3 linked regions of the Actinokineospora baliensis genome follow. The protein of the gene in region 2 interacts with the protein of the main gene of each other region in a pairwise test. Links are inferred from orthologs where the notes say so. Each region holds a gene or a part of one and is shown on either strand. Other genes may lie near its edges. The genes, in order: JOD54_RS03920, dnaE and rplL.

The links.
Region 1: the proteins of dnaE (region 2) and JOD54_RS03920 interact in binary tests that used the Escherichia coli proteins (3 or more experiments, as listed by UniProt). The link is inferred for Actinokineospora baliensis from one-to-one orthologs.
Region 3: the proteins of dnaE (region 2) and rplL interact in binary tests that used the Escherichia coli proteins (3 or more experiments, as listed by UniProt). The link is inferred for Actinokineospora baliensis from one-to-one orthologs.

Annotation. Positions count from the first base shown.
Region 1 is NZ_JAFBCK010000001.1:884,268-891,220, reverse strand. The notes cover bases 1,444-4,418. They hold JOD54_RS03920 (pyridoxal phosphate-dependent aminotransferase), read right to left. Parts: upstream 3,527-4,418; coding sequence 2,360-3,526; downstream 1,444-2,359. Other genes in these bases: JOD54_RS03915 (DUF445 domain-containing protein), read left to right, coding at 3,613-4,418; JOD54_RS03925 (RNA polymerase sigma factor), read right to left, coding at 1,575-2,141; JOD54_RS03930 (hypothetical protein), read right to left, coding at 1,444-1,578. Also shown: JOD54_RS35920 (CHAT domain-containing protein), read right to left, coding at 1-346; more of JOD54_RS03930, read right to left, coding at 1,180-1,443; more of JOD54_RS03915, read left to right, coding at 4,419-4,821; JOD54_RS03910 (CGNR zinc finger domain-containing protein), read right to left, coding at 4,835-5,302; JOD54_RS03905 (VOC family protein), read left to right, coding at 5,391-5,759; JOD54_RS03900 (PadR family transcriptional regulator), read left to right, coding at 5,827-6,351; JOD54_RS03895 (ABC transporter ATP-binding protein), read left to right, coding at 6,348-6,953. UniProt on the Escherichia coli protein: Shows aminotransferase activity with methionine and histidine as substrates, and to a lesser extent also with phenylalanine.
Region 2 is NZ_JAFBCK010000001.1:6,705,668-6,713,724, forward strand. The notes cover bases 2,880-6,958. They hold dnaE (DNA polymerase III subunit alpha), read right to left. Parts: upstream 6,614-6,958; coding sequence 3,080-6,613; downstream 2,880-3,079. Other genes in these bases: JOD54_RS29720 (cytochrome P450 family protein), read right to left, coding at 2,880-3,025; JOD54_RS29730 (nucleoside/nucleotide kinase family protein), read left to right, coding at 6,744-6,958. Outside these bases: JOD54_RS29710 (hypothetical protein), read right to left, coding at 1-437; JOD54_RS29715 (hypothetical protein), read left to right, coding at 641-1,384; more of JOD54_RS29720, read right to left, coding at 1,808-2,879; more of JOD54_RS29730, read left to right, coding at 6,959-7,379; JOD54_RS29735 (Lrp/AsnC family transcriptional regulator), read left to right, coding at 7,632-8,057. UniProt on the Escherichia coli protein: DNA polymerase III is a complex, multichain enzyme responsible for most of the replicative synthesis in bacteria. This DNA polymerase also exhibits 3' to 5' exonuclease activity. The alpha chain is the DNA polymerase catalytic subunit.
Region 3 is NZ_JAFBCK010000001.1:732,694-739,410, reverse strand. Bases 2,780-5,518 are described here. They hold rplL (50S ribosomal protein L7/L12), read left to right. Parts: upstream 2,780-3,825; coding sequence 3,826-4,212; downstream 4,213-5,518. Other genes in these bases: JOD54_RS03095 (ABC transporter ATP-binding protein), read left to right, coding at 4,460-5,518; rplJ (50S ribosomal protein L10), read left to right, coding at 3,207-3,764; JOD54_RS03110 (hypothetical protein), read right to left, coding at 2,780-2,982. Also shown: transcription termination/antitermination protein NusG, read left to right, coding at 1-146; rplK (50S ribosomal protein L11), read left to right, coding at 261-692; rplA (50S ribosomal protein L1), read left to right, coding at 809-1,531; JOD54_RS03115 (hypothetical protein), read left to right, coding at 1,653-2,165; more of JOD54_RS03110, read right to left, coding at 2,170-2,779; more of JOD54_RS03095, read left to right, coding at 5,519-5,539; JOD54_RS03090 (hypothetical protein), read left to right, coding at 5,536-5,760; JOD54_RS03085 (MlaE family ABC transporter permease), read left to right, coding at 5,757-6,545; JOD54_RS03080 (MlaE family ABC transporter permease), read left to right, coding at 6,547-6,717. UniProt on the Escherichia coli protein: The binding site for several of the GTPase factors involved in protein synthesis (IF-2, EF-Tu, EF-G and RF3). Is thus essential for accurate translation.

The sequences.
Region 1 (6,953 bases), 5.8 Mb from region 2 along the record:
ATCCGTTGTGGTTGTAGAAGTTCAGCAGGGTCTTGTCGCTAAGAGCGTTGACGATCTCAGCTGGGGTAAGAACCTTCTCAAGTCCGTCGAGAGCTGCGCGTTCTCGCTCTACCCAGGTGAAGACTGCCTGCGGGCGAGTAGCAGCTGCCAGCCCTGCAGCCGCGAGTTCGATCGAGCGTGGGTCGGCGCGTAGGCCGTTTCGGCAGGCAGTGAGCGCAGCAGCGCCCGTAGTGGCCAACTGTGCTCGCGCCAGCCAGCCAAGGGCTCGGAGAGCAGGGACTGGAGAGGAACACCCACCGGCGACCAGTGCGGGTTGATTGGCTGCCAACCGCAACCGGGCCGCCATGATCGGATCGCAATCGGCGACGATTCGGCTGATGTCGACTTGCTCGCCTGCCGCCATGCGCGCGTAGGCGGCTAGAGCCCGCCCCTCGCGTGTATCGACCGACTCGGCAGCGGTTCGAGCAGCGGCTGGCCTACCCGCGCGTAGGCAACACCAGCTGTAGGTGAGCATGGCGTCGTTGTAGGCAGGTCCGCGTCCCGCTGCTCCCAGCAGCCTGCCTGCTCGCGACAGGGCTACCTCGGCTTCCTGCAGTAGGCCGCTACCCATCAGGGCCCTTGCACGGTCGACAAGCACTTCTGGCCGCTTGGCGGGGTCTATGTCTGCTGATTCGTACAGCGCCAACGCCTTCGGAAGGTCTCCGGCTTCTGCCGCGACGAAGCCCTGGTTGTGCCTGCAGGTCGCAGCGCGTTCAAGCTCGCCTAGTCCGATGTAGAGCGCGTAGGCATCTTCGAGCGCCTGGTTCGCCTGGGTGAACCTTTGCAGGTAGGCCGCAGAGACACCAAGGCCAACAAGTGCGTTGGCTCTCCATCGTGGCTCTAGGGACGAGTTGATCGAGGACGCTTCAAGAGCAGGTAGTGCCGCAGCGTGGCGACCGTCTTGGCACAAGAGGAGTCCTCTTAGGCAGTCTGCGCGTGGATCGCGAACTTGCTCGATGACTCGCGCGCTCGACTCGCTGCTCCCTAGCTGGTGGTAGATCCAGGCTAGGGCCAGCTGCGACTCTGTGCGCTCATCTTCGGAGGAGGTCGCCGCTAGGGCGGCTTCGGCTACAGCCCTTGCCTGGCGGGTCTTACCTGTTTCGTGCAGCGCTACGGCAGATGCCTGTAGGGCTTTCCACGTCAACGCAGCCATGGCGATACGAGCGGTACGGCGTTGCTGCGGTGCAACACAAGCCGGACTCGGCCGTCGGGCAGGTCCGCGGAGAACGTCCCGAACGCGTCTAGGCGCAAGATCGCCGCGCCATCCCTGGAGTGCAGTTCGACGTGGGTGATGCCCATGTCGCGGGTCACGAGCCCGGTGATCCGGTTGCTTAGCTCGACCACTAGGCCATCGCCCCGCCACGCCTCGCGCACGCCGCGGACGGGGACGCACGGTGCCGCGATGAGGTCCAGCTCCGCCCAGTTGATGCCTAGGAGCGCGCCAGCGGCTATAGCCGCGTCCCGAACTCGGCCAGGCATCGGGTCTAGGCGGTCCAGCACCGCGCGCAGCTCAGTGAGCAGTTCGTCGTCGGGGGTCATCCCGTCGCCCCCTCCGGTAGGCCCAAGATGGCCAGCTTGCGACGCATGACATCTAGGCACCGGGATCGAGTAGTGCTCACGCTGGCGTTGGCCACACCAGCCGCCCTAGCCAATTGTGCGTAACTAAGCTCCGGCGCGAACGCCATTAGGCCCAGCAGTTGACGGCAGCGCTGGGTGAGTTGTTCGAAGGCGCGCCACAAGAGGTCATCTCGATCGGATCGCAGAACGGATGCCTCTGGGCCGTGGTCTTCGCGTGTAACTATCCAGTCGATTCGGTCTGTCGAGATTTCACGCGGGCGTGCGCTGATCACTCTTAGGCATTCGCGCCGTGCGGTAGTGGTCAGCCAGGCGGCCAAGCGCTCCGGGGCGCGGATGGACCCAGCCTTCTCGGCGAGGGTGATCCAGGTGTGCTGGCTGACGTCCGCCGCGTCGGCGAGGGTGAGTCGATGTGCCCGCGCCACTTGCCATACGAGCGGGGCGTAGCGGGTAACCAGAGCCCGCCACGCGGTCTGGTCCCCGTCGAGCGCGGCGTGCAGCAGGTCTGGAGTGGACGGTGCGTTCACGCTGCTCTCCCTTCTGAAGTGGACTCGATGCCGCTTCAGACGGGACCCCTCGGGTCGCCGCTCCCGCTGCCCCTCGAAGGTGTGAAATGCTCCTGGTTCTCAGCCTGTGGATTAATTTGGCCGTTGTGGATAACCGGCAATCACCATTTCGAGTGATGACAGCCCGGTTGCCGCTGTGGCTTCCTGGACACAGCGGCAGAAAGGAAGGTGATGCGCATTCAGCGAAGGCGGTGCAATCGGGAGATGGCCTCGTCGAGTACCTCGTCGCGCTTGCAGAAGGCGAACCGGACGATGTGGCGCCAGCGGTCCGGGTTGTCGGTGAAGACCTGAACGGGGACGGCGGCGACGCCGATCTTGTCCGGCAGCGCTCGGCAGAACTCCAGGCCGTCGGTGAAGCCCAGCGGGCGGACATCGGCGCACACGAAGTAGGTGCCCTCGGCGGTGCGGACGCCGAACCCGGCCTCGGCCAGCCCGGCCGACAGTCGGGTCCGCTTGTCCGCCAGCCCGGCCCGCAGGTCGGCCACCCAGGCCGATTCGGACCGCAGGGCGTGCGCCACGGCGGGCTGGAACGGCGCGCCACCGACGAACGTGAGGAACTGCTTGGCCGCGCGCACCGCCGCCACCACCTCGGCGGGGCCGCACACCCACCCGATCTTCCAGCCGGTGCAGTTGAAGCTCTTGCCCGCGCTGGAGATCGTCAGGGTCCGCTCGGCCATCCCGGGCAGCGACCCGAGTGGGACGTGCTCGCGGCCGTCGAAGATCAGGTCCTCGTAGACCTCGTCGGTGATCGCCAGCAGGTCGTGCTCCTGGCAGACCTCGGCGATCGCGGTCAGCTCGGCCCGGGTGAGCACGGTGCCGGTCGGGTTGTGCGGGGTGTTGACCAGGATCACCTTGGTCCGCGGGGTGACGGCGGCGCGCAGGGCGTCCACGTCGAGGCCGAACCGGCCGGACGGTTCCTCGACCAGTGAGACGACCCGGCGCTGTCCGCCCGCGAGGGCGACCGAGGCGGCGTACGAGTCGTAGTAGGGCTCGAACAGCACCACCTCGTCGCCCGCGTCGACCAGGGCGAGCAAGGCGGCGGCGATGGCCTCGGTGGCGCCGACGGTGACCAGGATCTCGGTCTCCGGGTCGAACTGGGTGCCGTAGCGGGCCCGCTGCTCGGCGATGGCCGCGCGCAGCTCCGGGCGACCGGGGCCGGGCGGGTACTGGTTGACACCGGAGGCGATGGCGTCCTGGGCCGCTGTGAGCATGCCCGCGGGGCCGTCCGTGTCGGGGAAGCCCTGGCCGAGGTTGACCGCGCCCGCGCGCACGGCCAACGCGGTCATCTCCGCGAAGATCGTCGAGGTGAACGGCTGCAGGCGGGGCACGAGGCTGGTTCGGGGCACGGTAGCCAATCCTCACGGAGAATGGGGGCGTGGAGCAACTGGCACCGGTCCCCGGCGAGGTCGAGAAGCGGCTCGCGCTGCGTCGGATGAAACTCGTGGCCCTGGCCTTCCTCGGCGCGGCGACGGTCATCTTCCTGGTCGCGACGCTCTGGCAGGCGGCTGGCGCACCTGGCTGGGTGGGGTACCTGAAGGCGGCCGCCGAGGCGGGGATGGTCGGTGCGCTGGCCGACTGGTTCGCCGTCACGGCGCTGTTCCGCAGGCCGCTCGGGTTGCCGATCCCGCACACGGCGATCATCCCGACCCGCAAGGACGCGCTCGGCGACAGCCTCGGTGAGTTCGTCGGCACGAACTTCCTGTCCGAGCAGGTCGTGCGGGAGCGGTTGCGCCGGGTCGGGGTCGCCGCCCGGTTCGGGCAGTGGCTGGCCAAGCCCGCCAACGCCGAGCGGGTGACCTCGGAGCTGGCCACGGTGATGCGCGGGGCGGTCACGGTGCTGCGCGACGACGACGTGCAGGCCGTGGTCGAGCAGGCCGTCGTGTCCCGCATCGTGGGGGTGCCGTGGGGGCCGCCGCTGGGCACGCTGCTCGAGCGGGTGTTCGCCGACGGATCGCACCACAAGCTGGTCGACCTGATGTGCGACCGCGCCTACGAGTGGGTCAAGGGCAACCACGACCAGGTCATGACCGTGGTGTCGGACCGGGCGCCGTCCTGGTCGCCGAAGTTCTTCGACTCGCTGGTGGCCGACAAGGTCTACGGCGAGGTGCTGAACTTCGCCTGGGCGGTGAAGACCGACGTCAACCACCCGATGCGGGTCGCCCTGGACACCTTCCTCGGCGAGTTCGCCGCCGACCTGCAGCACGACCCCAAGGCGATGGCCAGGGCGGAAACCGTCAAGCAGCAGGTGCTCGAGCACCCCCAGGTGCAGAACCTCATCGGCTCCACCTGGTCCACCGCCAAGAAGATGCTGCTCGACGCCGCCGAGGACCCGTCGAGCGAACTGCGCACCCGGGTCCGCGCGGGCCTGATCACGCTCGGGACCAGGCTGGCCGACGACGACGGCCTGCGCACCAAGGCCGACGGCTGGCTGGAGGGCGCGGCCGCGTACATCGTGCTCAACTACCGCGACGAGATCACCACCCTGATCACCGACACCGTGCAGCGCTGGGACGCCGACGAGACGGCGCGCAAGGTCGAACTGCAGGTCGGTCGCGACCTGCAGTTCATCCGGATCAACGGCACCGTCGTCGGTGCGCTGGCCGGTCTGCTGATCTACGCGGTCGCCCAGCTGATCGGCTAGCCGGTCGCCGGGGTCAGCCGAGCTTGGCCCGCTCGCGCCAAGCCCTGGCCTTCTCCCGGTTGCCGCACACCCGCATCGAGCACCAGGTGCGGGACCGGTTGCGGGAGCGGTCGAAGAACGCCCACCGGCAGTCGTCGGCCGGGCAGATCTTGATCCGGTGCCACTCGCCGAGCACGGCGAGCCGGGTGGCCGCGGCCAGCACGGCGCCGGTGACGGTGGTCGCGACCAGGGTCGGTGTCCGGTCGACCAGTTCGACCCGGACCGCGACCGGCGGTGGGGGTGCGGCCGGGTGGCCGCCGATCGCCGCGCGCAGACCGTCCCTGCTCACCAGGGCCGCCGCGTCATCGGCCAGGGCGTGGTCGACCAGCCAGGCCCGCCAGGCCGCGGGATCGGCGAGCACGTCGGTGTGCCGCTCGAAGTCGACGGTGTTCAGGAAGTCGAGGACCAGTCCCACATCGCCGCTGTCCTCAGCGCTACTCACGACACCACTGTAGGCCGAATACTGGTTGCTCCCGCGGACGCTAACTCTCATACTCGCTTAGCTGGTTACGTCCACCCCGGGAGGATCCATGACTACCGCTGTTCCGCGCCTGTCCACCGTCGTGCTCGACTGCCCCGACCCGCTCGCGCTCTCCGGCTTCTACGCCGAACTGCTGGACTGGCCGAAGGACGCCAAGCCCGACCCGGACAACGCCTGGTCCACCATCCGGGGCGAGGACGGCCGGATCGACTTCCAGCGCATCGACGGCTACGAGCCGCCGACCTGGCCGAACCCCGAGCGGCAGCAGATGCTGCACCTGGACCTGGAGGTGAGCGACCTCGCCGCCGGGCACGAGCGGGCCGTCGCGCTCGGTGCCCGGCTGCTGGACTCCTCGAGCACCTCGTTCTGGGTCTACGCCGACCCCGCCGGGCACCCGTTCTGCCTCTGCGCCTGCTGATCCGCCGCGTTCTCGCTGATCATCGCGCTATTCCCCGCGTGTATACATGTGGGGTACAGTGTCCGCCATGTCAATCGGACACGCGCTGCTCGGCCTGCTGGAGACCGGACCTCGGCACGGGTACGACCTCAAGCGGGTCTACGACGAGCGGTTCGGGCACGACCGGCCGCTCGCCTACGGCCAGGTCTACTCGACGCTGTCCCGGTTGCTCCGCAACGGACTCGTGGAGGAGCGCGGTGTTGAAGCAGGTGGGGGACCCGAGCGCAAGCGCTACGCGATCACCGACGCCGGGGTCACCGATGTCTCGGAGTGGCTCGTGACCCCGGAGAACCCGCAGATCTACCTGCAGAGCGCGCTCTACACCAAGGTCGTCTTAGCGCTGATGTCCAACCGCGACGCCGAGGAGGTGCTCGACGCGCAGCGGTCGGCGCACCTGACCTCGATGCGCGAGCTGACCGCCCGCAAGCGCGCCGGTGACCTCACCGACCAGCTGATCTGCGATCACGCGCTGTTCCACCTGGAGGCCGACCTGCGCTGGCTCGAACTGACCGCGGCGCGCCTGGCCGACCTGGCCAAGCAGGTGGCCGGGTGAGCGAGGTCCTGCTCAGCGGTACGAACCTGGTCAAGGCCTTCGGCCCCACCGCCGCCCTCGACGGCGCGTCGATGCTGGTGCACGACAACGAGATCGTCGCCATCCTCGGCCCGTCCGGGTCGGGCAAGTCGACCCTGCTGCACTGCCTGGCCGGGATCGTGGTGCCGGACTCGGGCGTGGTCGCCTTCCGCGGTCGGGAACTCGGGCAGCTGACCGACAAGGAGCGCAGTGCCCTGCGGCGCACCGAGTTCGGCTTCGTCTTCCAGTTCGGCCAGCTCGTCCCCGAGCTGTCCTGCCTGGAGAATGTGGCGCTGCCGTTGCGGCTCGGGGGCATGCGCCGCAAGGAGGCCGAGGCGAAGGCCAGCGAGTGGATGGACCGGATCGAGGTCGGGAACCTGCGCGACAAGCGCCCCGGTGAGGTGTCCGGCGGGCAGAGCCAGCGGGTCGCGGTCGCCAGGGCACTGGTCACCGGCCCGAAGGTGATCTTCGCGGACGAGCCGACCGGCGCGCTGGACTCGTTCAACGGCGAGCAGGTGATGCGGCTGCTGGTGGACACCGCCCGCGACACCGGGGCGTCGATCGTGCTGGTCACCCACGAACCC
Region 2 (8,057 bases):
ACGAGCAGCTCGAGCCCCGGCGCTCCTCTGGCCCGCCACGGGATCTCGACCGGCGAGTCGGCCAGGTCCGGGGTGTAGGGCCGAAGCACGCTGTCACGGGCCCGGCGCGCGATCAACCACCCGCCGAGTCCGAAGAGGACAGCCGAAGGGGACAGCCACGGGCTCACCGCGCCGAGGTACGCGCCGCCGAGGGCGCCGAGCACCGCACCGGCGGTCGGCCACCGGCGCGGCCGGAAGCGGCGGGTGCGGAAGTAGGCGGCGCCGAGGACGAGCAGCAGAGCGGGGACCACGAGGCCGGGCAACCACCCGCCGAGGACCACCGTCACGGCGGCCCCGACCACCGGCGCACCGGCGGCCACCAGCGCCAAGTGCGGCCGAACCCGCCGAAGCCGGGCGGCCACCACCCCACCTGTCACCTGCTCATCACGCCCCCGCACCCGGCCACGGTACCCAACCGGCACCGGGAAACACGGTATTGACCACCGGTGTCAACCCCCGGGCGTCACTACTCCACCCGGGTGACACCCACGTCGATCGCGACACGCCGCGCCGCGGCCCGGTGATACGAGTGTCGACGAACAGCACCCGACCCCTGGATGGCGTTGATGGTCGAAGCACGCACCGGCTCGGACGAGCGCCGGTGAAGCAGCGCAAGGCGATCCCGTCGGGTCGGGCGTGGACGAGCGCGTCGTGGTGGCTGTCGATGAACGGCGTCGTGGCCGCGTTCAGCGCGCTCATCGCGGTGGCCGCCCTGGTGGTCGCGATCATCGCCATCCCGGGCTCGCCGGACGACCCCGAGCACTCCGACCTCATCCGCACCCCCGACCTGGGCCTGTCGTTCTGGCAGGACGACCGCGCGGCGACCATGAAGGACGTCAGCGTGGACGTCGAGGGCCTGGTGGGCCGGGTCCGGGTCACCATGAAGTCCGCGCCGTTCGAGATCCGCTTCCCCGAACTGGGCCCCGACGACGGGCTCTACATCGAGGTCAAGAAGGACGACTCCAGCTTCTCCATCAAGGACGGCACGAGCACCCAGGGCGAACCCTATGACGCCCCGTTCCGCTCCGGCCGCGGCCACGTCGACACCGGACGCGGCAGCGCCACCCTGTTCATGTCCGACGGTGGCACCTTCAACGCCATCGGCGACAAGCGCGCGGAGGAGGCGGACAACAAGAAGTCCAGTGTGTACTACTCCCGTTTGGACGATCCGAAACCCACGCGGCTGACCGAGTTCCCGACCGGCGTGTACGAGCCGAGCAAGGAGTCGCTGGTCCCGTTCCAGGACGTCCACGAGGACTTGTACTTGGTCGTGTGGCGCGACGGAGACCACAACGGGCTGATCGACGGCGGGGAGTACGAGTACATCACCCTCGACTTCTCCTAGAGGCGGTTTCGCCTTCGACGACCGGGGCCTCGGAGCCGTGGTGGTGCGGTGTGCTCGATGGGGCGGGTCGGCTCGCGCTCCGGACCCGTCGTGGAGCGGAGTGCTTGATGGGGCGCGGTCGGCTCGCCTGCGGCATTGCGACACGGTCCGTGTGGTGCGGTGTGCTCGATGGGGCGAACTTGTTTTGCGCGGGGCCCCTGCGCCAGCCGTGGCAGGACCGCAAAAGCCGGGGCCGAAGAGCATGGCCCTGCAGCGAGGCAAGGCTACGACTGCCGCTCCCCCACGCAAAACAAGTCCGCCCCATCGAGCATCTGGCACCGGAAGTTCCGAGTGTCCAGTGGTCGGGTTGGCGGGGTTGACTCGGTGGGTTGGGCTGGCGGGGCTGGCTCGGGGTCCACCGACAACCTGGCAACCGGCTTAGTGCTACTGGGTGGGTCCTAGGCGCACCGGGAGGGAGTCCAGGGCTCGGACGATGGTGCTCTCGCGCCAGCGCAGCGGGGTGTCGGTCAGGGTCAGGGCGGGGAACCTGGTCAGCAGGGCGCCGATGGCCACCTCGGCCTCCATCCGGGCCAGGGGTGCGCCGACGCAGTAGTGGATGCCGTGGCCGAAGGCCAGGTGGGAGTTGAGGTCGCGGTCGAGGTCGAGTGCGTCGGGGGTGGTGAAGACGGTCTCGTCGCGGTTGGCTGAGGCCAGGGCGACCACCACGAACTCGTCCGCCGGGATCTCCACCCCCGCGACCTCGATCGGCTCGGTCGTGTACCGCAGGGTGGCCGTGTTGACCGGGCTCTCGAAGCGCAGGAACTCTTCCACCGCGCGCGGCAGCAGGTCTGGGTTCGCGCGCAGCGCGGCCGCCTGCTCCGGGGCCCGCAGCAGCGCCAGCACGCCGTTGGCGATGAGGTTCACGGTGGTCTCGTGACCGGCCAGCAGCAGCAGGAACGTCATCGACAGCAGTTCGTTCTCGCTGAGCCGGTCGCCGTCCTCGCGGGCCTCGACCAGGGCCGTGAGCAGGTCGTCGGCGGGCGCGGACCGTTTGGACTCGATCAGCTCCATCACGTACTTGCCGACCGACACCCCGGCCTCGGTGATCTCCACCGGCGTCGACGAGGTGGACAGCAGCACCCGCGTCCAGCGGCCGAAGGCCTCGCGGTCGGCTTCCGGGACGCCCAGCAGCTCGCAGATCACGGTCATCGGCACGGGGAAGGCCAGCGCCGGGACGAGGTCGACCTCGTCGGCGTCGGCGATGGCGTCCAGCAGCGCCGCGGTGATCTCCTCGACCCGGGGCCGCAGGTGGCCGACGCCGCGTACGGTGAACGCCTTGTTCACCAGCTTGCGCAGCCGGGTGTGGTCGGGCGGGTCCATGTTGAGCATGTGCGCCTGCAGTTCCTCGCCGAACTCCGGGCGCGGGCTACCCGGTTCGCGGTTGCGCTCCAGCAGCGCCCCGGCGCGCACGTAGTCCTTGCTGACCCTGGGGTCCGACAGCACCGCCTTGGCGTCGGCGTACCGGGTGACCAGCCAGCCCAGCACCCCGCGCGGCAGCACGACGCGGCGCACCGGTCCGGTGCGGCGCAGCTCGGCGTAGAGCTGGTGCGGGTCCTGGAAGAAGTCCGGGCCGATGCGTACGACGTCGTGGTCAACGGTCACGTGTCCCCCTCGGTGAGCGCTTGCCACCCACCGTACCCGCGATCACACCCAGGGTCAGGAAAGGCAACCCGGACCGAGCAGCGCCTTCAGGTCCCCCATCAGCGACGGCGACGGGGTGACCCGCAGCGCGTCGTCGAGGCGCAGCAGCGTCTGCCGCGGGCCGTTGATCAGCTTGAGGTGCACCTCGGTGGTCCCCGGGTACGCCCCCAGCACGTCCTTGAGCTGGGCGACCAGCGGCGGCGTGCACTTGGTCGCGGCCATGCTCAGCCGGAACGGTGCGCCCGCGGCGTTGGACAGGTCCGGCACCGCCAGGTCGTTGGCGATCAGCGAGATCCGGTCCTCCCGCTTGGCCACCCTGGCCTTGACCAGCACGATCGCGTCCTCCAGCACCCCCATGCCGACCACCGCGTAGGTCTTGGGGAAGAACAGCGCCTCGATGCCACCGGCCAGGTCCTCCAGCTGCGCCGAGGCCCAGGACTCGCCGTTGCGGTTCACCCGCCGGTTCACCGAGGCGAGGATGCCGCCGATCACCACCTGGGCGCCGTCGGGGATGTTGCCCTCGAGGATGGCCGCGATGGTGGTGTCGGACTGGGAGCTCAGGATGTGCTCGACGCCGTTGAGCGGGTGGCCGGAGACGTAGAGGCCGAGCATCTCCCGCTCCAGGGCGAGCTGGTGCTTGGTCTCCCACACGTCGTCGGGCACCCGCACGTCGAACACGCTGGAGACGCTCTCGTCGGCCCCGCCCGCCGCGCCGAACAGGTCGAACTGGCCGACCGCCTCCGCCTTCTTGGTCTCCATGATGGCGTCGATGGCGTCGGTGTGGATGAGGAACAGGCCCTTGCGCGGGTGCTTGAGCGAGTCGAACGCGCCCGCCTTGATCAGCGATTCGACGACCTTCTTGTTGCAGCCGGAGGCGTCGACCTTGCGCAGGTAGTCGGAGAAGTCGGCGAACTCGCCCTTCTCGGTGCGCGCCTTGATGATCGCGTCGACCACGTTCGCGCCGACGTTGCGGATGGCGCCGAGGCCGAAGCGGATGTCGTCGCCGACCGGGGCGAACTCCTTCTCCGACTCGTTGACGTCCGGCGGCAGCACCGTGATGCCCATCTTGCGGCACTCGGACAGGTAGACCGCGGCCTTGTCCTTGTCGTCGCGGACGCTGGTGAGCAGCCCGGCCATGTACTCGGCGGGGTAGTTCGCCTTGAGGTAGGCCGTCCAGTACGACACCAGGCCGTACGCGGCGGAGTGCGCCTTGTTGAAGGCGTAGTCGGCGAACGGGACCAGGATGTCCCAGAGGGTCTTGATCGCGTCCTTCGGGTAGCCGTTGCGCTCCATGCCGCCCGCGAAGTTGACGAACTCCGCGTCCAGGACCTCTTTCTTCTTCTTGCCCATGGCCCGGCGCAGCAGGTCCGCTTGGCCGAGCGTGTAGCCCGCCAGCTTCTGCGCGATCGCCATGACCTGCTCCTGGTACACGATCAGGCCGTAGGTCGTGCCGAGGATGTCTTCGAGCGCCTCCGCCAGCGACGGGTGGATCGGGGTGATCTCCTGCTGGTTGTTCTTGCGCAGCGCGTAGTTGGTGTGCGACTTGGCACCCATCGGGCCCGGCCGGTAGAGCGCGCCGACCGCGGAGATGTCCTCGAAGTTGTCGGGGCGCATGAGGCGCAGCAGGTCGCGCATGGGGCCGCCGTCGAGCTGGAACACCCCGAGCGTGTCACCGCGGGAGAGCAGTTCGTAGGTGTTCTTGTCGTCGAGGCCCAGCGTCTCCAGGTCGGGCACCGGTTTGCCGTTGCGCTCGATGTTGCGCAGGGCGTCGTCGATCACCGTCAGGTTGCGCAGGCCGAGGAAGTCCATCTTCAGCAGCCCGAGCGACTCGCAGGTCGGGTAGTCGAACTGGGTGATGATGGACCCGTCCTGCGGCCGCTTCCACAGCGGGATGGTCTCCATCAGCGGCTCGGCCGACAGGATCACCGCGCAGGCGTGCACGCCCGCGTTGCGGATCAGGCCCTCGAGCCCGCGACCGGTGTCGATGATCTCCTTGACCTGCGGGTCGCTGTTGTAGAGCTCGCGGATCTCGGTGGCCTCGGCGTAGCGCTTGTGGCTGGGGTCGAACAGGCCGTTGAGCGGGATGTCCTTGGCCATCACCGCGGGCGGGTAGGCCTTGGAGATCTTGTCGGCGATGGCGTAGCCGGGCTGGCCGTAGAGCACCCGCGCGGAGTCCTTGATCGCCGCCTTGGCCTTGATCGTGCCGAAGGTGATCACCTGGGCGACCTTGTCGGCGCCCCACTTCTCGGTGGTGTAGCGGATGACGTCGCCGCGGCGGCGCTCGTCGAAGTCGATGTCGATGTCGGGCGGGCTGACCCGGTCCGGGTTGAGGAACCGCTCGAAGATCAGCCCGTGCGCCAGCGGGTCGAGGTCGGTGATGCCCATGGCGTAGGCGATCAGCGCGCCCGCGGCCGAACCGCGGCCGGGCCCGACCCGGATGCCGTTGTTCTTGGCCCACTGGATCAGGTCGGCGACCACCAGGAAGTACGCCGGGAAGCCCATCTGCAGGATGACGCCGATCTCGAACTCGACCTGCTTGGTGTGCACCTCGTCGACGCCCCCGGGGAAGCGTCGGCGCATCCCCTCCCACACCTGCTCGCGGAAGTACTCGTCCTCGGTCTTGCCGTCGGGGATCGGGAAGCGCGGCATGAGGTTGCGGAACTCGAACATGCCGGCGGTGTCGACCTTCTCGGCCACGACCAGCGTGTTGCGGCAGCCCTCCTGCCACGCGTCCGACGAGTCGACCGCGCGCATCTCGTCTGGCGACTTGAGGTAGTAGCCGTCGCCGTCGAAGCGGAACCGGTTCGGGTCCTGCAGGGTGCTGGCGGTCTGCACGCACAGCAGCGCGTCGTGCGCGGAGCTGTCGGACTTGTAGGTGTAGTGCGAGTCGTTGGTCACCACGAACGGGATGTCGAGCTTGCGGCCGATGTCGACCAGCCCGCCGCGCACCCGCGACTCGATCGACAGGCCGTGGTCCATCAGCTCGACCGAGAAGTACTCCTTGCCGTAGATGTCGCGCCACGCGGCGGCGGCCTCCATGGCCTCCTTCTCGTGGCCGAGCCGCAGCCGGGTCTGCACGTCGCCGGAGGGGCACCCCGTGGTCGCCATCAGGCCCTCGGAGTGCTCGGCGATCAGCTCGCGGTCCATCCTCGGCCACTTGCCGAGCTGACCCTCCATCGAGGCCAGGCTCGAGAGCTTCATCAGGTTGGCCAGGCCGGTGGCGTTGCGCGCCCAGATCGTCTGGTGGGTGAAGGCACCGGACCCGGACAGGTCGTCGGACTTCTGGCTCGGGTCGCCCCAGCGGACCCGCTCCTTGCTGAACCGCGACTCCGGCGCGATGTAGGCCTCGATGCCCAGCACCGGCGTGATGCCCGCGGCCGTCGCCTGCCGGAAGAAGTCGTAGATGCCGTTGGTGTGGCCGTGGTCGGTGATGGCCACCGAGGTCATGCCGAGCCGCTCGCACTCGGCGAACATGTCCTTGAGCTTGGCCGCTCCGTCGAGCATCGAGTACTCGGTGTGCACGTGAAGGTGAGCGAAGGAGTCAGCCACCCGGTCACCCTAGCGACCCGCACCGCCAACCCGGCGCGTTGGGTGCGCGACGCGCCGGAAGTTCTTGCTACCACTGGGAAAACGCCCGGAGCGGGTGACCGTGGGCGGTTCAGGCGGGCACAGTGGGGACATGCGCCTGCGCCCGGTGTCACCCGACGTGGTGGCCGATGAGCTGACCGCGATGGTCCACACCCGAACCGGGTCCGGGTGGGCCAGGGTCGCCGTCGACGGCGCGCCGCCGACCGCGCCCGGCGAGCTCGCCGACGCCGTCGGGCAGCGGCTGCGGGTGCTGGGCCACCCGGTGCTGCGGGTGGCCGCAGCGGACTTCCTGCGCCCGGCCTCGTTGCGGTTTGAACGCGGCAAGCAGGACCCGGACGCCCGCTACGAACTCTGGCTCGACGAGGGCGGCCTCCGGCGCGAGGTCCTCGCCCCGCTCGGCGCGGGCGGGACGGGCAAGGTCCTGCCCGCGCTGTGGAACGCCACCACGGACCGGGCCACCCGCGCCGAGTACGTCGACCTGCCACCCGGCGGGGTCGTGCTGATCGACGGCGAGTTGTTGTTGGGCCGCGGACTGCCGTTGGACGTGACCGCGCACCTGTGGTTGTCGCCCCCCGCCCTGACCCGGCGCCTCCCGCCGGACGAGCACTGGGCCCTGCCCGCCTTCGCCCGCTACGACGCCGAGGTCCGCCCCCTGCACACCGCCGACCTCGGCATCCGGGTGGACGACCCCCGCCACCCCGCGGTCCTCGACGACGCACCGCGCTGAACCGGGCCCTGGGTCGAGCACCGCGAGGTGTCGGTCCCCGCGAGTAGGCTTGATTCGGGGGCTGCTCAGCGCGGCCGGCCTGCGGCGATGCGGTCCGGCGGACGCTCGCACCCCCTGATCGACCTGACGCCCGGACCGGCGGCTTCGGTGCCCGGCGGCGACCGCCGCGGGTGAGCGGGTGATCACCGAGGGCAAGATCACGTGTCGGCCCACGGCTTCCGGGGCGGGGCCAGGGGCGACCGGGTAGCGTCCGTGGGCGTGACGGATCCGGTTGACGCCCGCCTGCTCGGTGTTGTGGCCGAGATGGGCAGGGCCGCGGTGCACGAGGTCGCCGCGCGGTTGGGCATGGACCCCAGGGAGGCAGCCGCGCGGTTGGTGGCGCTGTCCGGCTCGGGGCTCCCCCTGCTGGTCGGCGTCGAGTGCGACCCCAACGGCCTGCGGGCCGCGCTGGCGCGGATGTCCGCGCCCATGGGCTACCCGCCCCAACCCGGCTACGCGCAGCCGTACCCGCAAGCCGCACCGCAACCGGTGGCACCGCAAGCCGCCGCACCGCAACCCATGGCGCCGCAGTACCTGCCGCCGCAGGACCCCTACGCCTACCAGCAGCCGCCGAGCGGACCGATCCGCACCGGCCCGCCGAGCCAGCCGTTCCCGGTGCCGACGGGTCCGCCGAGCCAG
Region 3 (6,717 bases), 6.0 Mb from region 2 along the record:
TCACCGTCATGGACGGCCCGTTCGCCACGCTGCCCGCCACCATCAGCGAGGTCAACGCCGACGGGCAGAAGCTGAAGGTCCTGGTGTCGATCTTCGGCCGGGAGACCCCGGTCGAGCTGTCGTTCAACCAGGTCTCCAAGATCTGACCGGTCCGAGGGATCGGGCCGGGCAGGCGCACCCGCGACGCAGCCATTCGTCGCCGGTGCGTCCACCGCGGTGCCGCGCGCGCCGCACACCGGAAGCACTAAGGAAGCACTGAGATGCCACCCAAGAAGAAGAAGCTCGCAGCGATCATCAAGCTGCAGATCAAGGCGGGCCTGGCCAACCCGGCCCCGCCGGTCGGCCCCGCGCTGGGCCAGCACGGCGTCAACATTATGGAGTTCTGCAAGGCCTACAACGCCGCGACCGAGTCGCAGCGCGGCACCGTGGTGCCGGTCGAGATCTCCGTGTTCGAAGACCGCTCGTTCGACTTCAAGCTCAAGACCCCGCCTGCGGCCAAGCTGCTGCTCAAGGCCGCCGGGATCGAGAAGGGCTCGGCAGAGCCGCACAAGACCAAGGTCGCCAAGGTCACCTGGGACCAGGTCCGCGAGATCGCCGAGACCAAGAAGACCGACCTCAACGCCATCGACATCGACCAGGCGGCGAAGATCATCGCCGGTACCGCCAGGTCCATGGGCATCACGGTCGAATAAGACCGCACAGCACCACCCCGTGGGAGGGCCACGCGCTGGCCCGCACCACACCTGATCCGCGCGCGGCTGGTCCGCTTCCCGATCGGCCGCGCACACTTTCGTTAGAAGGAACAGCAATGGCAAAGCGCAGCAAGGCATACCGCCAGGCGGCCGAGCTGATCGACCGCGAGCGGCTCTACACCCCGCTCGAGGCCGCCCAGCTCGCCAAGGAGACCTCCAAGGTCAAGCTGGACGCGACCGTCGAGGTCGCCATCCGCCTCGGCGTCGACCCCCGCAAGGCCGACCAGATGGTCCGCGGCACGGTCAACCTGCCGCACGGCACCGGCAAGACCGCCCGCGTCATCGTCTTCGCGACCGGCGACAAGGCCGCCGAGGCCGAGGCCGCCGGTGCCGACGCGGTCGGCTCCGAGGACCTGATCGAGCGCATCCAGGGCGGCTGGCTCGACTTCGACGCCGCGATCGCCACCCCGGACCAGATGGCCAAGGTCGGCCGGATCGCCCGCATCCTCGGCCCGCGCGGCCTGATGCCGAACCCGAAGACCGGCACGGTGACCCCCGACGTCACCAAGGCGGTCAACGAGATCAAGGGCGGCAAGATCAACTTCCGGGTGGACAAGCAGTCCAACCTGCACCTGGTGATCGGCAAGGTCTCCTTCGACCAGGCCAAGCTGGTCGAGAACTACGCCGCCGCCCTCGACGAGGTCCTGCGCGCCAAGCCGTCCGCGGCCAAGGGCCGGTACCTCAAGAAGATCACCTTCTCCACCACCATGGGCCCCGGCATCCCGGTCGACCCGGCGAAGCTGCGCAACCTCCTCGAAGAGGACGTCGCCGCTTCGTGATCCACGCTTGAGGAAAGGGCCCCGCTCCGGCGGGGCCCTTTTCCGTTGTGCGGCACCCCTTTCGGGTGGAGGTCGTGGTTTCGGACCACCACCGGTTCGGTCCACTCGGGACGATCAGCGCATGGTGAAACCAGCTCGCGTCCTCAGTGCCGCCCTGCTCCTCGGCGCCGCCCTGATCGCCCCCGCCGCCTCGGCGCACGCCGCCCCGACCACCGTCGTCGAACCGCACTGCGGCGAGTGGGTGGACTACAACAGCCAAGAGAACCGCCGGATGAAGAGCTGGCTGTGCTTCTACGACTCCGGCACCGGCGGCGTCTACCCCGTGCTGTGGACCGAGTGCGGCTGGCTGGCCCTGTTCGGCATCGGCTGGGAGAAGCCGCCCAACGGCTGCCGGATCTGGGAACCCAGCTACTACGAGATCACCTTCCCCGACGGCACCAAGACCACCGACAAGACCTTCCCCGGCGCCTCCGGCTCCAACACCGCCAACTCCACAGCCGAGACCTACCCCTGCCAACCCGGCACCTGGCGCCTGCACTCCTACTACGGCATCCAGATGAAAGACGTCCTCGGCAACTGGGGCAGCAGCGTCTCCGCCACCCACGAGGTCACCGTCGAGATCACCTGCCCTTAGCAGGTCAGCCGGTGGGTTGGGTGGCCTTGGCCGGGCAGGGGGTTGGCTCGTCGTCGTGGCGGGTGATGGTCCACTGGTCGCCTCGGGAGCCTGGGATGACCTTGACGGTGAAGCGGCCGAGGCGGGGGCCGTCGTAGACGTCCATGGCGCAGGAGCTGATCACGACGGTGCCGTCGGTGCGGGGGGTGAGGTCCATCGCGACGGGGAAGCGGGGTTCTGCGTACTTGTTGGCCGTGCCGACCTCGGCGTTGAGGCGTTGGACGGCGGTGCGGCAGTCCGGGGCGTTGAAGTGCCTGGCGAACTGGTCCTCGACCTGCTGCGTCTCGAACCGGGTGCAGGCGTCGTCGGGGATGTTCTGGGCGATGTTGTCGTAGAACGCGCGGACGGCTTCCTTGGGCGTGGTGGCGAACAGGACAGTCCGCGTGGTCTTGCCGCCGCCGGTCTGCGACGCGGGGAGGTCTTCGTTGGGGTTGCCGAAGAACTTCTGGTAGGCCCAGTTGAGCGCGAGCAGGACGACGAGCAGGTAGATCAACCGGCGGAACCACTTGTTCAGCAGCACCCGCAGCCACACCGGGCGGCCGTTGCGCGCCGCGGGCGGCGGGGGCAGCGTGCCGTCGGCCTGACCGCGTTGGAACTCCTGGAACCGCTGGAACTCCTGGAACTGGCGCCACTGCTCGTCGTCGGGCACCGGCACCGCGGGCGGCTGGCCCGGCGGCCGGATCGCGGGCGGTCCGGCTGGCGGCTGGTCGCGGTCCGGCTGCTCCTGGTCGGCCATGGTCACCATCATGCCGTGTCGGTCGACCCCGGTTTTGCGCACCGAAGAACCACGGCTATTCTTAGCCACGGTTCACCGAAGACCGCTGGTCTCCGTCGCGCGAGCGGCGGATGAAGGTCCCACGGATGTGGGCGGCCCGCGCAGGGGGACATGGATCGTGCTTCGTCGGCTGTTCGCAGCCTGTCGCGCCCCGTGCCGCCTCACGCGCCGGGGCGTTCCTCGTCTCCGGGGTCGGCCAGCGACCCGAACACGAGAGGAGGCGACCCATGGCGAAGTCAGAGAAGGTGGGCGCAGTCGCCGAGATCGCGGACAAGTTCCGCACCAGCTCGGCCACCGTCGTCACCGAGTACACCGGCCTCTCCGTGGCCCAGCTGACCACGCTGCGTCGCGCTCTCGGCACTGGCACGACCTACCGTGTCGCGAAGAACACCCTGGTCAAGCGGGCTGCCGCGGACGCCGGGGTGGAGGGTCTGGACAACCTGTTCGTCGGTCCGACCGCGATCGCCTTCGTCGAGGGCGAGCCGGTCGACGCCGCGAAGGCGATCCGCGACTTCGCGAAGGACAACAAGGGTCTGGTCATCAAGGGCGGCTACATGGAGGGCCGCCCGCTCACCGTTGAAGAGGTCGCGCAGATCGCCGACCTCGACAGCCGTGAGGTGCTGCTCGCCAAGCTGGCGGGCGCGATGAAGGGCAACCTCGCCAAGGCCGCCGGGCTGTTCAACGCCCCGGCCTCGCAGGTCGCCCGCCTTGCCGCGGCTCTGCAGGAGAAGAAGGCCGCCGAGGGCGGCTCCGCTCCCGCGGACGACGCCGCAGCCGAGAGCTGATCACCCCACCCGGAAGAATCGCGCCCGCTAGGCCGGGTGTGTTAGCGAAAGGACCGCCACCATGGCGAAGCTCAGCACCGACGAGCTGCTCGACGCGTTCAAGGAGATGACTCTCCTGGAGCTCTCGGGCTTCGTGAAGCAGTTCGAGGAGACCTTCGAGGTCACCGCCGCCGCGCCGGTCGCCGTTGCCGCCGCCGCCCCCGGCGCCGCGCCGGCCGAGGCCGCCGAGGAGCAGGACGAGTTCGACGTCATCCTCGAGTCCGCTGGCGACAAGAAGATCCAGGTCATCAAGGTCGTCCGCGAGGTCGTCTCGGGCCTGGGCCTGAAGGAGGCCAAGGAGCTGGTCGAGGCCGCTCCGAAGGCCGTCCTGGAGAAGGTCGCCAAGGAGGCCGCCGAGGCCGCCAAGGAGAAGCTCGAGGCCGCTGGCGCCAAGATCTCGGTCAAGTGATCTAGCTCCACCCTCGTCGAAGGGCCCGACACCCACGCGGTGTCGGGCCCTTCGCGTTGTCTGGGGTCACGCAGGGTGCTAGCGGGTGACCCAAAGCGATGATGTGGGCAATCTCATAACCCGGTTGAGCGAACGGGGAGGGATCCGAGTACTTTTCCAACTCGGCAGTAACTTCGCGAGTAACCCGGTCGGGTCGCCCTCGTTGCACGGGGGTGAACGCCGGTGAGCTGGACGGGCTGGAGGTTCGATGGGCGCCGAGGTGGTCGTCGAGGGGCTGACGAAGTCCTTCGGGAACCAGGCCATCTGGCGGGACGTCACGCTGACCCTCCCGCCGGGTGAGGTCTCGGTGATGCTCGGGCCGTCCGGCACCGGCAAGTCGGTGTTCCTCAAGTCGATGATCGGACTGCTCAAGCCCGACCGCGGCCGCTGCGTCGTCAACGGCGTCGACATCGTGACCTGCTCGGAGGCCAAGCTCTACGAGGTCCGCAAGCTCTTCGGCGTGCTGTTCCAGGACGGCGCCCTGTTCGGCTCGATGAACCTCTACGACAACGTCGCCTTCCCGCTGCGCGAGCACACCCGCAAGTCCGAGGCCGAGATCAAGCGCATCGTGCTGGACAAGCTGGAGCTGACCGGCCTGCAGGGCGCCGAGCGCAAGCTCCCCGGCGAGATCTCCGGCGGCATGCGCAAGCGGGCCGGGCTGGCCCGCGCCCTGGTCCTCGACCCCGAGATCATCCTGTGCGACGAGCCCGACTCCGGCCTCGACCCGGTGCGCACCGCGTACCTGAGCCAACTGCTCATCGACCTCAACGCCCAGATCGACGCCACCATCCTGATCGTCACGCACAACATCAACCTGGCCAGGACGGTGCCGGACAACCTGGGCATGCTCTTCCGCAAGGAACTGGTGATGTTCGGCCCCCGCGAGGTCCTGCTCACCAGCGACGAGCCGGTGGTCGCCCAGTTCCTCAACGGCCGCCGCCTCGGCCCGATCGGCATGTCCGAGGAGAAGGACGCCGCCCAGATCGCCCAGGAAGAGGCCCACGCCGCCGCCGGGCACGCCGACGGTTCGTCCGAAGAGGACCTGCGCGGGGTGGTGCCGCAGCTGGAGCCGACCCCCGGCCTGCCGGAGCGGATGGCGGTGCGCAGGCGCAAGGACCGGGTCATGCGGGTCCTGCACTCCCTGCCCCAGGCCGCCCAGCAGGGCATCATCGAGTCCCTCACCCCCGACGAGCTCCTCCGCTACGGCCTCACCGCCCCCCGCCCCCGCCCAGCCCCCCACATCGACGACACCCAGGAAATCCCGGCCTGGCCCGGTGGTCGGCCATGACCGCGCTGCTCAGGACGCACCTCGGCTCGGCCGGGTTGAGTGCGCGAGGCCGCTCCGCAGGCGGTGGTGACTCGCGCTTGGTGGGCGTCGGGCAGTCATCGCAGCTCGCCGCAACCGCACAGCCGGTGGGCGGGGTCGTCGGGCAGTTGCCGCGCCCCCTGGCCGCGATGCCGCTGGTCGTCGACACCCGTGTCCGGTCCACAACCGGTGGTCGACCATGACCGCGCCCGCGAGGTCCTTCCCCGGGGCCGGGGCGTTGCGGGAGACCGGGAGGCTCTGCGCCCTCGGTATCGATGTGGTGGTCAACATCTTCCGGCGGCCGTTCCAGACGCGGGAGTTCGTGCAGCAGTGCTGGTTCATCGCCAGTGTCACGATCTTGCCGACGGCTCTGGTGGCGATCCCGTTCGGTGCGATCGTGGCGCTGCAGCTGGGCACGTTGATCGTCCAGTTGGGTGCGCAGTCCTTCACCGGCGCCGCCAGTGTGCTCGCGATCATCCAGCAGGCGGCACCCCTGGTCACCGCTCTTCTCGTGGCCGGGGCGGGTGGGTCGGCGATCTGCGCGGACATCGGGTCGCGGACGATCCGCGAGGAGATCGACGCGATGGAGGTGCTCGGGGTTTCGCCGGTGCAGCGGCTGGTGGTGCCCAGGGTATTGGCGGCGATGGTGGTCGCGGTGTTGCTCAACGGCCTGGTCAGCGTGGTCGGGGTGATGGGCGGCTACTTCTTCAACGTCGTGCTGCAGGGCGGGACGCCGGGGGCGTACCTGGCGAGTTTCTCCGCGCTGGCGCAGTTGCCGGACCTGTGGATCAGCGAGATCAAGGCGCTGATCTTCGGGTTCATCGCGGGTGTCGTGGCGGCCTACCGGGGGCTCAACCCGAAGGGCGGCCCCAAGGGGGTCGGTGACGCGGTCAACCAGTCCGTGGTCATCACCTTCCTGCTGCTGTTCTTCGTCAACTTCGTGCTGACCGCGGTCTACCTGCAGGTCGTCCCGGCGAAGGGGAGCTGACGTGGTCCTCAAAGCCCTCGACAACCTCGGCGACCAGCTGTCGTTCTACGTGCGCGCGATCGCCTGGATCCCGCGCGCCCTGCGCCGCTACACCCGCGAGACCCTGCGCCTGCTGGCCGAGGTCAGCTTCGGCAGCGGCGCGCTTGCGGTCATCGGCGGCACCGTCGGCGTG